DNA from 2 places in the Jeotgalicoccus nanhaiensis genome. Region 2 is predicted to be linked to the other one. Evidence: predicted binding sites of a transcription regulator. Region 2 holds the regulator's gene; the other holds the start of a gene.

Region 1 (7,617 bases), on a different contig from region 2:
ACCTAAAGTGATGCTCGGCTTTAAAACACTGCCGGATGACAGCGACAATGCGGTCAGAGAGCGCCGAGATGCAGCGATGCTCTTTGCCCTCGATATGGTCTTCGGTGAACAGTCGCCATATTACGAAGATCTTCTTGAACGCGGCATCGTCGATGATTCATTTAACTTCGCCTATCAGGAAGAAGAAATGGTGAGACATACGCTGATGGCAGCGGAAACGGATGATTATGAAACGTTTACGGCGGAAATCGTGCGTATTATCGACGAAGTTAAAACGACTGACTTCTTTTCTGAAAAACGTCTTCAGAGCCAGAAACGCGAGCTCATGGGAGATTACTTAACGAGCTTGAACTCGCCTGAGTATATTGCCAACCAGTTTACGAAATATTATTTCGACGGTTATGATTTATATAACGTGCCGAAAGTAATCGATAGTATTACACTGGAAGATATTAAAAACTACTTTAACAGTTCAATCGACACGAAAAACATGGTCGAAGTGATTGTGAAAGCTTATGAGTAATGTCGTTTTAGTCGGTGCAACGGGTGATATCGGAAAATGTATTCACGAATGTTTAAAAAATGATAAAATTATTACATTCTCACACAAAAACACGCCGGAATTTGACAGTACGCACCACTATCTCGACTTGTCACAGCCGTTTTCAGAAAGTGAGCTTGCAGGCTGCTTCAGCGGTGTGAAAACAGTCGATACACTGATTTTCACACCGGGTGAAGCGCTGTTTGAATTAATACAGGATACGACTTTAGAACAGGTCGACGGCCAGTACAACGTAAGCGTGAGGGCACTGATTACTTTTATCAAGGTGCTGCTGCCGAAGCTGAGACGGAGCCGTCGTGCGAGCATTATCGTAATCTCAAGTGTCTGGGGCACTTACGGTGCGAGCATGGAAAGCATCTACAGCACCTTTAAAGGGGCCCAGGAAACACTGGTCAAATCGCTCGCCAAGGAACTCGCGCCGTCGAATATTACAGTTAATGCTGTAGCACCCGGTGTCGTCCGTGGTAAAATGACCTTAAAGCTGTCTGAAGAAGACATCGCAATGATGCTGGAAGACCTACCGCAAGGGCGCTTAATCGAACCACGGGAGGTCGCTTCGGCGGCGGAATACTTGCTGTCAGAAAATGCGCGCAGCATTACTGGAGAAGTTTTGAAAATTAACGGGGGATGGTATACGTGAATACTGAGAAACCTAATTTTTATCCGGAACGCGACGAAGAAGTCTATTTGGAATATAAAAACCTCGATGACCGGCCGGGGCTGCTCGGCGATATTTTGAGTCTGATGGGAAATATCGGTCTCAGCATTAAAACGATTAACGGTGTTGAAGTCTCGCAGCGCGCCCTGCTGCTCCGTACCGATAATTTGTGGAAGCTGGAACGTTTTAAATGGATCTGCCGTCATGTCGATGAAATTGAAGTCGGCAAAATGCGGACGCCGACCATTACAGACCGGCTGACGCTCCGCCACGGCAGATTTATAAAGCGGGCGGAGGAAAACAAAAATATTTTCAGGTTTACACGTGCTGAAATCAGTGTCGTTGTAGACTTCCTTGCTATTCTGTTCGCTATCGATGAGACTTTTTTAATCGGTGTACGCGGCATGCCGCGGGTCGGGAAGACAGAGTCAGTCGTTGCCGGAAGTGTATCGGCCGGCGACAAATGGCTGTTTTTATCATCGACCATGTTAAAACAAACCGAACGCACGAGTCTCCACAAGCAGGAATTCGATAAAGGCAATGTTTACATTATCGACGGCGCGGTAACATCGAAATCTACAAATACGGATCATAAGCGTCTCGTGAACCAGGTGCTTAACTACGACGGTACAACAGTTGTGGAACATCCGGACCTGCTGATCGATGATTCATTCTTTAAATTAAAGCAGGAAGACTTTGATTATATTATCGAAATCCGAGAACACGAAGATCAGGAAATCACTTATGAAAAACATAAGAAACGTCACTGGTTCGAAAGTGACAATATGGACTTTTTCTAATTGGAGCTAACAAACTATGAAACTTGGGACATATTTACAAAATAAACGTGAAAAATCAGGCATCACCTTAAAAGAAATGGAGCGCGGTTCCGGTATTAAACGAAGCGTGCTTCAAATTATTGAAGCCGGTGACCTGACGCTCTTGCCGGAACCAAAACATACGCGTTTTCTAATTCGAAAATACGCGGATTTCCTGAACCTGGATGCTGAACAGCTGCTGGAGCGTTTCCAGGATGAAATCCCGGACACTAGAACTGATAATCAAAAGCGTAATCAGAAATCCAATCAGGATTTACAGTACTTAAAAAAGGTGCTGTTTGGTTTTATTACGATGATTCTCGTGCTCTTTGCCGTCTGGCTGGTGCTCCTGCAGATCGGCTCCCAAGGTGATATTTTCGAGACGAAAAGAATATATGAAACAGAGAATGAAGTAACTGACCTCACCGCTGACAAGGAAGAAGAAGAGGAAGCACCTGAAGAAAGTCCGGCGGAAGAAGAGTCAGAAGAGCCGGCTGAAGAAGCAGAAGAGGAAGCGGCAGAAGAACCGGAGACGTCAGTGAACTTTGTCAACCGCGAAGGCAATACGCTGGTTTATAATGTCACAGCTCCTGAGGAATTGACACTCGAACTGTCGGGTAATGAATCCTCCTGGGTCAGCTTAACGGATGACCTTGACAATAACTATCTGTACGAGGAGTCGGACGGCGGCACTTTTGACATTGATCCTGAAGCAGCAGTTGTCAATCTCGCGCTCGGCAATTCAACTTCATTCGATATTTCTTTAAACGGCACCAGTGTCGATAACTCGCAACGCGGTGACACGGTGACGGTTTATTATCAATTTAACATCACAAGGGAGTGACAATAATGAACATACCTAACTGGCTGACCGTTTTCAGAGTCGTTTTAATTCCGGTCTTTTTAATCTTTGCACTCCTTGATTTCGGCTTCGGCACAATGACCTTTCTCGGCGGGGAAGTCATTCTGATCGAACAGTTTATCGCAGCGGTGATATTTGTGCTGGCTGCCTTGACCGATTTCTTAGACGGCTATCTTGCGCGGAAGTGGAATATGATTACGAACATGGGCAAGTTCTTAGATCCATTAGCCGATAAACTTCTCGTGACTACAGGCTTGATTGTGCTCGTTGAATGGCATACGATTTCGAGCTGGATTGCTGTCGTAATTATAGCGAGAGAATTCGCTGTAACGGGACTCCGCCTTCTGCAGATAGAGCAGGGGTTCGTCTCTGCAGCAGGGCAGCTCGGGAAAATTAAAACAGTTTTCCAGATGCTGGCGCTCGTCTTTCTCTTATTCGGTGATATTTTCACTGCATATGTTCCGTTCTCACCGGGTCACTGGTTTATGTATATCGCGGTATTCTTTACGATACTGTCTGCAATAGAATACTTCTACAAAGGCCGCGACGTCTTTAAAGCGGATAAAAAATAAGAAAAACTGCGGTGATTTCACTGCAGTTTTCTTTGTTTTATAAGGATTGTTTACGGTTATAGAAATACTGTCCGCAATTATTTAATTTCTGTTTTCAGAAGCGAACATATATTCGCTTTTTTAATTTGTGCATGATATAATAATAAATGAGATTACGACTGGAGGTACATTATGGACGAGAGACATAAAGCGATAGATACTGTTATTAAAAACATGGAAAAGTCATTTGGCAAAGGTGCCGTTATGAAGCTTGGAGACGATGCGGGACGCAAAGTTAAAACAACTTCTTCGGGATCAGTCACATTAGATAGAGCACTCGGCGTCGGCGGATATCCGCAGGGCCGTATTATAGAAGTGTACGGACCGGAATCATCAGGTAAAACGACTGTAGCCCTGCACGCCATTGCAGAAGTACAGAGAAACGGCGGCATTGCTGCTTTTATCGACGCAGAGCATGCACTTGATCCGGAGTACGCAACAAAACTTGGCGTAGATATTGATAACTTATATATTTCACAGCCCGACACCGGTGAACAGGGACTTGAAATTACAGAAGCATTCGTACGAAGCGGTGCAGTAGACATGGTCGTTGTCGACTCCGTTGCAGCACTTACACCGAGAGCTGAAATCGAAGGCGAAATGGGAGACTCTCACATGGGTCTGCAGGCGCGTCTAATGTCACAGGCTCTAAGAAAACTGTCGGGTGCCATTTCGAAAAGTAACACGACAGCAATATTCATTAACCAGGTCCGCGAAAAAATCGGAGTTATGTTCGGTAACCCCGAAACGACAACCGGCGGACGTGCGCTTAAATTCTACAGTTCGGTCCGCCTTGAAGTCCGCCGTGCAGAAAGCTTAAAAATCGGCCAGGACATTGTCGGTAACCGCACGAAAATTAAAGTAGTTAAAAACAAAGTAGCTCCGCCGTTTAAAGTGGCTGAAGTGGATATTATGTACGGTGAAGGTATTTCACACACAGGTGAAGTTATCGACTTAAGCGTTGAAGAAGATATCGTTGAGAAAAGCGGTGCTTGGTATTCTTACAACGGCGAACGACTTGGCCAGGGTAAAGAAAATGCCAAGAAGACACTGAAAGAAAATCCGGAACTGTTTGCGGAAATCGAACGCAAATTACGTTCTGCACTCGGCTTCGGCGAAGATGTTCCTGAAGAGGAAACAGGCAAAGAATCTGAAGAAGACGCAGGTTTATTTGACGAGGACGAACTAAAATAATATTTAAACTCTGATTAACGTTGAGTTCTTTGAATCAAGCACCGGTATTATAAATACTCGTGCTTGATTTTCTTTATGATTATATTTAGAATTGAATTATATAATATTTTAATTAAAACTCATATTATATTTAACACACTTTAGAACCTTAGTTAGGGAGGTGTTTATTGTGGACTTAATAGACATTCTCTTTATCCTAATCGGTATTATTCTGGGTGTTGTTATCGGATATTTTATTGTCAATAATATATTGACTAACAAGCAGCGTCAGGCAAGGACTTCAGCTGAGCATATTATAAACGAAGCTAAAAAGGAATCCGAAAACCTGAAGAAAGAAAAGCTGCTCGAAGCGAAAGAAGAAAACCAAAATCTGAAAGAAGCTTTTGACAGCGAAATGAATACTCAGCGCAACGACTTGAAAGCGTTTGAAAACAGATTATTGCAGCGTGAAACATCGCTTGACAAGAAGAGTGAATCACTCGATAAGAAAGATGACATGCTGGAAAACAAAGAAGCTAAAATTGAAGAAAAACAGCAAATGGTTGATGCCAAGGATAATGAGATTAATGAAAAAATAAGTCAGCAAGAAACAGAATTATCCCGCATCTCCGGATTGACGCGCGACGAAGCACGTCAGGAAATGTTCTCTCAGGTAGAACACGAACTGTCACATGATATGGCTGTAATGGTTAAAGAAAAGAAAGAAAAAGCAAATCGGGAAGTAGACAAAGAAGCGCGTGAACTGCTCGCACTTACAGCGCAGCGTTACGCAGCCGAATACACCAGTGAGTCTACGGTATCAGTAGTCACATTACCGAACGATGAAATGAAAGGCCGCATTATCGGCCGTGAAGGACGAAACATCAGAACGCTTGAAACGCTGACAGGTGTCGATCTTATTATCGACGACACACCCGAAGCAGTAATTCTGTCCGGTTTTGATCCAATCAGACGCCAAATTGCCAAAAGTGCACTCGAAGCACTCGTGCAGGACGGCCGCATCCACCCTGGACGCATTGAAGAAATGGTGGATAAAGCCCGGCGCAACATGGAAACTGAAATCCGTGACGCAGGTGAAGCTGCAGCGTTTGAACTCGATATTCACAATCTGCACCCCGAACTTGCAAAACACTTGGGCAAGATGAAATACCGCCTGAGCTACGGACAAAATGTGCTTAAGCACTCGATTGAAGTCGGTTACCTCGCAGGAATACTTGCGAGCGAACTCGGCGGAAATGTCGCTTTAGCCCGCCGTGCAGGACTGCTGCATGACATCGGCAAAGCAATCGACCACGAAATTGAAGGCTCCCATGTAGAAATCGGAGTCGAACTCGCAACCCGTTACAAAGAACAGGATACGGTAATCAATGCGATTCAGTCACACCACGGTGATGTAGAACCGACAAGTGTCATTTCAATTCTCGTAGCAGCAGCAGACGCACTCTCCGCAGCGCGCCCAGGCGCGCGCCGTGAAACTTTAGAAAATTACGTTAAACGGCTGGAGAGACTCGAAGAAATTGCAGAAAGCTACGACGGCGTAGAAAAAACATTTGCAATTCAGGCCGGACGCGAAATCCGCGTCATGGTAAGCCCTGAAGATATCGACGACTTAAAAGCACACCGTCTTGCAAGAGACATTAAAAAACGTGTAGAAGACGAACTGCAATACCCAGGACACATAAAAGTGACAGTTGTCCGCGAGATGAGGGCCATAGAATACGCAAAATAAAAAGATCAGAGACGAAAGTCTCTGGTCTTTTTGTTTTCTGCGGGTTTGTTGGGAGGATTATCGTTAATCGTATATATGAGCTTCCTTCATGTCAACGCACCGCGTCTTTCGTATACATGAGCTACCTTCATGCCAACGCATCGCGTTTTTCGTATACATGAGACCCTGTCATGCCAACGCATCGAGCCTTTCGTATACATGAGCTACCCTCATGCCAACGCATCGAGCCTTTCGTATACATGAGACCCTGTCATGCCGACGCACCACGTCTTTCGTATACATGAGCGCCCGTCACACCGACGCACCACGTCTTTCGTATACATGAGCGCCCGTCACACCAACGCATCGAGTCTTTCGTATACATGAGACCCTGTCATGCCGACGCAAGTAGAAATACGTATACGTGAGCTCCTATAACCCAACAAAAAAAGCGCTGAAAATCTATAAATTAATCTATAAATTTAATTTACTAGCATACCAATAAACTGATATTGTAAAACTCAAATATAACAAAATATAGCAACAGTATCTATATAAGTTACGGAAATGTAACATACATTAAAAGGTAAAAGTATAAGAGTTTGTGTAAAAAGTAAATCAGTTTTGCTATTTTTGTATTCAAGTAACTTTTTTAAAAGGAAATCGTCGTTTCTCCCTATATATAGAGTAGAGGGTACTTTTTAAGGAGGAAGGATTATGTTTCTAAATAAAAGAATGGCACCGGCAGAACTTATGCATTATCAAGCGCTAGAAATTCGTAAAGAACTCAGCAAAGATGAACAAAATAAAATGTTTAATCTAGAAAAAGGATTTGCCGGCGAAAAACTGTATGATAAAATTTTCAATGAAATTGGTCACGAGAATGTTTATGTATTGAGAGATGTTTATCTTAAAATAGGAAAAGTACTGACTCAGTACGACAGTATTATCGTTACTAATAATGGAGTGTCGGTGAATGAAATTAAAAACTTATCCGGTGATTATGAATACAAGGGAAATAAATGGTGTAAAAATGCCAGTCATATGGAAAACAATCCCTATGTTCAGCTTAGCCGTGCAGAAAGTAAATTAATCAAGCTGAGCAATGATACTCCAATTAGTTTTCAAGTGGATGGAAAAGTTATTTTTATGAATGATGATTTCAGATTTTCTACAGAAGATAAAAATATAGAGAATCAAACGA
Region 2 (7,617 bases):
GCGAATATACTGGACGGGGTGAAGCGCCCGGGCCACTTCGAAGGTGTTGTCACAGTGGTCAGCAAACTGTTTAATATTATCCGGCCGGATATTGCGGTGTTCGGTGAAAAAGACCGCCAGCAGCTGATGGTTATTGAACGCTATGTCCGGGATTTTAATGTGCCGGTTGAGATTATCGGGGTGCCGACAAAGCGAGAAGAGAGCGGCCTTGCGAAAAGTTCCCGCAATGTCAATTTAAGCGGAGATGAATATAAGGAAGCACCGGAAATATATGCAGCCTTATTAAACGCTGCTGAACAAATTAAAAACGGCACTGTCAATACGGATAAAGTGATGTCGTTTATCAGGCTGCATATCGAACAAAAGACAAGCGGCACTGTCGATGACCTCGCGATTTACACAGCGCGCGGACTGGAGCCGCTTGAAAACATCGATCAGGATGTTATTATATTTATTGCAGTGCAATTTGAAAAAGCAAGATTGATTGATAATTTATACGTCAGCATTTAATGGAGGAGTAATATGGCACGGCGGATCGCAGCGTTATTAATATTATATGCAGCCTTGTTCTTTATCGCACCGGCCGTACAATCCTACGATTTCGAGGAAGGTCTGACCGAAGATTATTTTAATTACTGGCTGGAACAGAATGTCATTCCGAATTACGATACGGCAAAAATTGAACAGGTTCACGGAACTCAGGAAACAAACATCGATTATTCGCTGGGTTCTTCGTTCAGGACAGATGAAGAGGCGGTGGTTCATTCCGAATACGAGGGCGACTTTGTTATTATGAACCAGCCGGGAGCCTTTCACATGGTGCTCGTCCGCGACGGCGTTGTGACCGGCGGCTACACTAATTCGGGCGATGTGTCATTCGGAAATATGAGTATTGAAGGAATGAACCGGGATAAGCTGCGTGAAGTATACGGCGAACCAGTCGATTATATCCGTAAACAGTGGAAGCGGCTGAAAGTTGACCATGAAGAATATGATGTCTTCGATGCCGGCAACTACTATGCATATTTCTTTTACGATATACATGAAAACTATAAAGCGAACGGCATGATGATTATAAATAAAGATGAAGTAATTGAAATCAACGATCTTTATAATCATCCTGCGAAGGAAGATAACGAGGAAATGCATTTTAATTTAGTAAATGCAACACGTGCTGAGTATGGTTATTCTCTGCTGGAACGGAATCCTTCTGCAGATCAAGTCGCCTACGGGCACAGCAGTGATATGGCAGAAAATAATTACTTTGATCACGACTCACCCGATGGCCGTACACTTAAAGACAGACTGATAAACGGCTCGGTTGAATTTAGACTGGCAGGGGAAAATATTGCGACCGGCCACACATCGCCGATATTCGCCCATCACAGTTTACTGAACTCTCCGTCACACCGGGTGAATGTACTGAATGATAATTTTAACCATCTAGGTGTCGGCATCGAGTATAACAGTGACAATATACCGTATTATACGGAAAATTATATACAGAAATAATATGGTGTGGCGGTGCACCCGGATTCGATGAATCCGGGTGTTTTTGTTTGTTAACGGGTTGAGAGAATCACAATGGGACGATTTAATTTTTGGTGATGAACAAAATGAAGGCGCCGTGAGTTACTCCGTCATGTATACGAAAATCACGATACATAGTCATGACGGCAGCTCATGCATACGCATTCCCCGATACATAGTCATGACGGCAGCTCATGCATACGCATTCCACGATACGTAGTCATGACGGCAGCTCATGTATATGCATTCCACGATACGTAGTCATGACGGCAGCTCATGTATATGCATTCCACGATACATAGTCATGACACACTCTCATGTATACGAAATTCAAAATACATATACATGACGTACTCTCATGCATACGCAAATCACGATACATATACATGACACACTCTCATGCATACGCAAGCGCCTCCCGCCCAGCACAAAAAAACCGCCCGGGACACATAGTCCCGGGCGGTCAAAATTAATATTATATTAAACAAATTCTCTGAACAGGCCGACGACTTTACCGAGGACGATAACGTTATCGAGGTAGATTGGTTCCATCGAAGTGTTTTCCGGCTGCAGGCGGTAGTAGCCTTTTTCTTTATAGAAGCGTTTAACAGTTGCTTCGTCGTCTTCTGTCATAGCGACGATAATTTCACCGTTGTGCGCGATGTTCTGTTTACGCACGATGACCCGGTCGCCGTCGTGTATACCGGCATCAATCATACTGTCGCCGGCGACATTCAAGAGGAAAATTTCACTGTTATGATTTGCCGTAAAGTGTTCGGGCAGAGGGAAGTACTCTTCGACGTTTTCTACGGCTGTAATAGGCAGACCTGCTGTAACTTTACCGAGCACCGGCACATGAATGACCGGTGAAGCATTGTCATCGGATGCCTGAACGATTTCGATGGCGCGGGGTTTTGTCGGGTCGCGTTTAATATAGCCTTTAGTTTCAAGTTTTGCCAGATGGCCGTGAACCGTTGAACTCGACTGGAGTCCGACGGCATTGCCGATTTCGCGGACACTCGGCGGATAGCCTTTATCATTTACGCTGCGTTTTATATATTGAAAAATATCTTTTTGTCTGTCTGTTAAATCTTTCATAATTTTACCTCCAGCCTTATATTAATTAAATTTTATCATATAGTGTAATCACTTACAAACATTTGTTCGTATTTATATTGACTGCGAACAAGTGTTCTGTTATATTGTTATTACAAACATTTGTTCTTAGGAGTGGATATTAATGACAATGAAAGATTTCAAGACGCTCACGGGATTATTCGCGGTAATGCTAAGCTTCGGGCTTTTATATAGTTTTAATATGGTTGAACCTGATTATGCGGAGAACGTACATTCTCATGAAAATACTGCATTTTCAGAAAATGAAGATGATCAAACAATCGAACAAGAAGCGAACGGTACAGTATCGGCTTCGTCAATTGATGAACCTGAAGAGGCGGAAGATGAAACAGCTGAAGAAAAACGGCCGGCAAACGGTTTTATCAGCAGCGGGACACTGACGGAACGGGTTAATTATGACGTTTCCAGCAGAAATTAAATAATTAGTGTATATATTATCTATTAAAGTGCGGGACCATTTGGTTTCCGCACCTTTTTTATGGTAAATTATATTGGAAAGGGTGGAGCTCATGTTAGACGATCAAAAATTACAGCGTCTCAACCAGCTGGCAAAGTTAAAGCGTGAAGATAAAATATCTGAAGCGGAACTTAAAGAGCTGACCGGTCTGAGAGAAGAATATTTATCCAACTTTAGAAGTTCTTTTAAGAAACAGATTAAAAATACTAAAGTGATTGATCCGGAAGGTAAAGATGTTACCCCTGACAAAGTTAAGGCATTACGCAACAAAGATAAAAATAATAATGAAAAGAATTAAAGGAGTCGAAAGTAAATGTCATTTGATAAGACTGACTTATTAGCGGTCAATACAATTCGTTCTTTAAGTATTGATGCAATTGAAAAAGCAAATTCAGGCCACCCGGGTCTGCCGATGGGTGCAGCGCCGATGGCGTATGTACTGTGGCAAAAACATTTAAATTTTAACCCGAAAAATGTCGACTGGTTTAACAGAGACCGTTTCGTGCTGAGCGCAGGCCACGGCTCAATGTTAATTTACAGCCTGCTTCATCTTTCAGGCATTCTTGAAATGGATGACTTAAAGGAATTCAGACAGTACGAATCCAAAACACCGGGACACCCTGAGTTTAAACATACGGACGGCGTAGAAATTACTACAGGTCCGCTTGGACAGGGATTCGCTATGAGTGTCGGTATGGCAATGGCGGAAACACACCTGAATTCTGTATTTAATACAGACGACCATAAAGTGGTTGACCACTATACTTATGTGCTTGCTTCAGACGGCGACCTGATGGAAGGGATTTCGCACGAAGCGGCATCACTTGCAGGCCACCTCGGACTGAACAAGCTGATTGTACTTTACGATTCAAATGATATTTCACTCGACGGCGATCTTGACAAGAGCTTCTCAGAAGATGTTGCGGGACGTTTTAAAGCTTATAACTGGAACTATCTGCGCGTAGAAGACGGCAACGATTTAGAGGCAATCGATAAAGCAATCACCGACGCTAAACAAAGCGATAAACCGACGCTGATCGAAGTGAAAACGGTTATCGGTTTTGGCGCACCGACCAAATCAGGCAAGTCGGATGCTCACGGCGCGCCGCTCGGCGATGCTGAACGCCAGGGTGCTTATGAAGCATACGGACTTGACCACCTGAAAACATTCGATGTGGACGAGTCAGTTTACACGCGCTTCAATGAAACTTTAACTGCACGCGGGGAAGCTGAAGAAGCTGCGTGGAACAAAGTAGTTGAATCATTTAAAGCTGCGGATGAAGAAAAATACAATGATTTCACAGCTGCGGTTAAACGCGAACTGCCTGAAAACTATGCTTCAGAACTTCCAGTTTATGAAACGGGAATGAAAAAAGCAACGCGCGGCAACTCGGGAGATATGATTCAGGAATTATCAAAATCAATTCCGACTTTCTTCGGCGGGGCAGCTGACCTTGCGGGAAGTAACAAAACAAATGTTAAAGAAGCGAGCGACTACTCGAAAGACAATTATGCGGGCCGCAATATATGGTTCGGTGTAAGAGAATTTGCGATGGCAGCGGCAATTAACGGAATGGCTGCACACGGCGGGGTTTATCCTTATGCAGGAACATTCTTTGTCTTCAGTGACTATCTGAAGCCTGCAGTACGCTTAAGCGCACTGATGAAATTGCCGGTAACATACGTATTCACTCACGATTCTATCGCAGTCGGAGAAGACGGGCCGACACATGAACCGGTTGAACAGCTGGCGGGTCTACGTGCCATTCCAAATCTGAATGTTATCCGTCCGGCAGACGGCAATGAAACGCGCGCAGCCTGGAAAGTTGCACTGGAGTCTGATGACACACCGACAGCTTTAGTACTGACACGCCAGGATCTCACTGTTTTGGATATTGATAAAGAAAAAGTCGAAGAAGGCGTACGCCGCGGCGGTTACCTCGCTTATGACGGCGGAGACGATGCAATTGTCTTTGCAACAGGAAGTGAAGTCTCACTCGCAGTTGAAACTGCAGAAAAACTGGCAGCAGAAGGCGTAAATATTAAAGTTGCCTCAATTCCAAACGTCCAGGCATTCTTAAAGCAGGATGAAGAATACATTGAATCAGTGCTAAACACTGACATTGAAAACCGAACAGCAGTTGAAATGGCTGCGAGCCTCGGCTGGCACAGATTTGTCGGCATAAAAGGCAAACTGTTAACAATTGATACATTCGGAGCAAGTGCACCGGGCGGGGAAGTCGTTGAACGCTACGGCTTTACCGTAGAAAACCTGGCAAATATTATCCGCAGTAAATAAGCATTGAATTTAGATGTCCGTTAAGGTAAACTAAATAGTGGTTTACACGGAAAAGAGGTGAGCATTTTTGGCGACTTGGATATGGATATTGATCGTAATCGTAGCCCTCATTGGTGGTTTCGCATTAGGATTTTGGATCTCTAGAAAATACATGATGGATTACTTGGAGAAAAACCCTCCTATTAATGAAGACATGCTCAGAATTATGATGATGCAGATGGGTCAGAAACCTTCTCAGAAGAAAATTAATCAAATGCTGAGTATGATGAATAAATCATCAGAACAAGCTAAAAAAGACAAAAAGAAGTAAAGACTTATGAAAACACGCATTGTAAAAATGCGTGTTTTTTATATTTATTTAATTTTTAGAAAAATATTGCAATTTTGTTATCGGCATGGATATAATAAATTTATCACGCAAAGGGGGTAAAATAGAATGAAACACAAAAATTTTTTAGCATTTTTTGTAATCGCTTTCTTAACTGTTATGGCGGCTTGTTCGAGTGATGAAAACGTCGAAGAAGAAGCGGCCGGGGATGACGCAGCTGAAAGTGAAAATACAGGGGATTTAACAATTGGGACGATGGCGGATGTAGTGTCGCTGGACTTGCATGGTTCAAATGATTCTGCTTCAAGTCAGGTAAGAACAAATATTTATGAGAGATTATTAGATCAGGATGTAAATATGGAATTACAGCCGGGGCTCGCTACTGAATACGAGCAAGTTGATGAAACAACATGGAATTTTAAACTCCGTGAAGGTACAACTTTCCACAACGGTGAAGATTTTACTGCAGAAGATGTAGTCGCAACTTTTGACAGAGTTAGGGACGAAGCGTTAGCTTCACCAGTACTTTTTCTTTTTGAAATGATTGAAGAAGTTGAAGTTGTAAATGATTATGAAATTAATATACATACTTCAATACCTTTTGCGCCGCTGGCAAGTCACCTGGCTCACAGTACGGCAGGCATTATGCCTAAGGAACTGATTGACAGTGATTATCAGGCAGCTTTGGATGCAGCAGGTGTTGATATGACACTGGAAGAATATTATGAAGCACGTGACTCAGGCGGGGAAGAATACGATTCCGTTAAGGAGCAAATTTCAGAACACGTGGGTACGGTAATCGGGTCTGAGCCTAATGGAACAAACCATCTGAAATATGTTTCACGGAGTGCGGGAGATACAGTAGAACTGGAGAAATTTGAAGACTTCCAGGGCGGAGACCGCTACTTTGAAAATGTAACATTCAAAGTAATTCCTGAAAGCGGTGCACGTATGGCAGAGCTCGAAACAGGCGGTGTACAAATCGCAACGGATGTTGACTCTGCGAGCGTTGAACGTATTGAAAATGGCGCGGATACTGCATTAACAGTTAAAGATTCAGTTCGTATGTCATATTTAGGATTTAACATAAACAAAGAACCATTCGACGACATCAAGGTGCGTCAGGCAATTTCATATGCCATTGACCGCGAAGAAATTGTAGCAGGCGTGTACGATGACATGGGTATTCCTGCCAAAGGTCCGTTGGCTCCGGGTGTCTGGGGATATTCTGAAGACCTTGAAGGACAGGAATACGATATTGAAAAAGCAAAAGAACTGTTAGCAGAAACTGATATGGCAGACGGATTCGATACAACAATCTGGGTTAACGACGATCAGCAGATTATCGATACAGCTGTCTATATTCAAAATGAACTTGCTGAACTTAATATTAATGTAGAGATTGAGCAGTTCGAGTGGGGTGCATATTTAGAAACACTTGCGAACGGCAACCATGAAATGTTTATCCTTGGATGGACGACGGTAACAGGCGATGCAGACTATGGTCTGTACGCATTGTTCCACTCTAAAAACCAGGGTGCGGCAGGTAACCGTGTGTTCTACGACAACCCTGAAGTCGATGAGTTATTAGATGCAGGACGCGCGGAAGTTGATGACGAAGCACGTCAGCAGATTTATACTGATATCGAAGAAATTCTAGTTGAAGAATCACCATCATCATATCTGTTCCACGTCCAGTTTGCAGTTGGATATAATGAAAGTTCATTAAGTGAAGTTGAAATTGATCCGACAGGAAGAGTGCATTTGGATACGGTGAGATTTAAATAATATGGAAATACCTCTTGGCTGCTTTTGTCAGTTAAGAGGTATTTTTATGCAGTAATATCTTAAATTTTTAATTTTTAT

Evidence for each region. Region 2 encodes LexA, which represses DNA repair genes until DNA is damaged. Its sites were predicted from a motif close to CGAACATATGTTCG; they were not measured.
Region 1: the regulator LexA is predicted to act here: its motif matches at 3,574-3,587, upstream of recA (recombinase RecA).

Annotation. Positions count from the first base shown of each region.
Region 1 is NZ_JADGLW010000001.1:21,381-28,997, reverse strand. Features, by position in the region: gene yfmH (EF-P 5-aminopentanol modification-associated protein YfmH) at 1-523, shown strand, start outside; gene IR135_RS00120 (SDR family NAD(P)-dependent oxidoreductase) at 516-1,202, shown strand; gene IR135_RS00115 (DUF3388 domain-containing protein) at 1,190-2,020, shown strand; gene IR135_RS00110 (helix-turn-helix domain-containing protein) at 2,037-2,882, shown strand; gene pgsA (CDP-diacylglycerol--glycerol-3-phosphate 3-phosphatidyltransferase) at 2,888-3,472, shown strand; gene recA (recombinase RecA) at 3,644-4,705, shown strand; gene rny (ribonuclease Y) at 4,875-6,434, shown strand; gene IR135_RS00090 (nuclease-related domain-containing protein) at 7,131-7,617, shown strand, end outside.
Region 2 is NZ_JADGLW010000002.1:86,683-94,299, forward strand. Features, by position in the region: gene panC (pantoate--beta-alanine ligase) at 1-510, shown strand, start outside; gene IR135_RS02620 (CAP domain-containing protein) at 523-1,512, shown strand; gene lexA (transcriptional repressor LexA) at 2,011-2,628, opposite strand; gene IR135_RS02630 (hypothetical protein) at 2,771-3,085, shown strand; gene IR135_RS02635 (DUF896 domain-containing protein) at 3,177-3,422, shown strand; gene tkt (transketolase) at 3,438-5,423, shown strand; gene IR135_RS02645 (YneF family protein) at 5,491-5,733, shown strand; gene IR135_RS02650 (glutathione ABC transporter substrate-binding protein) at 5,860-7,539, shown strand.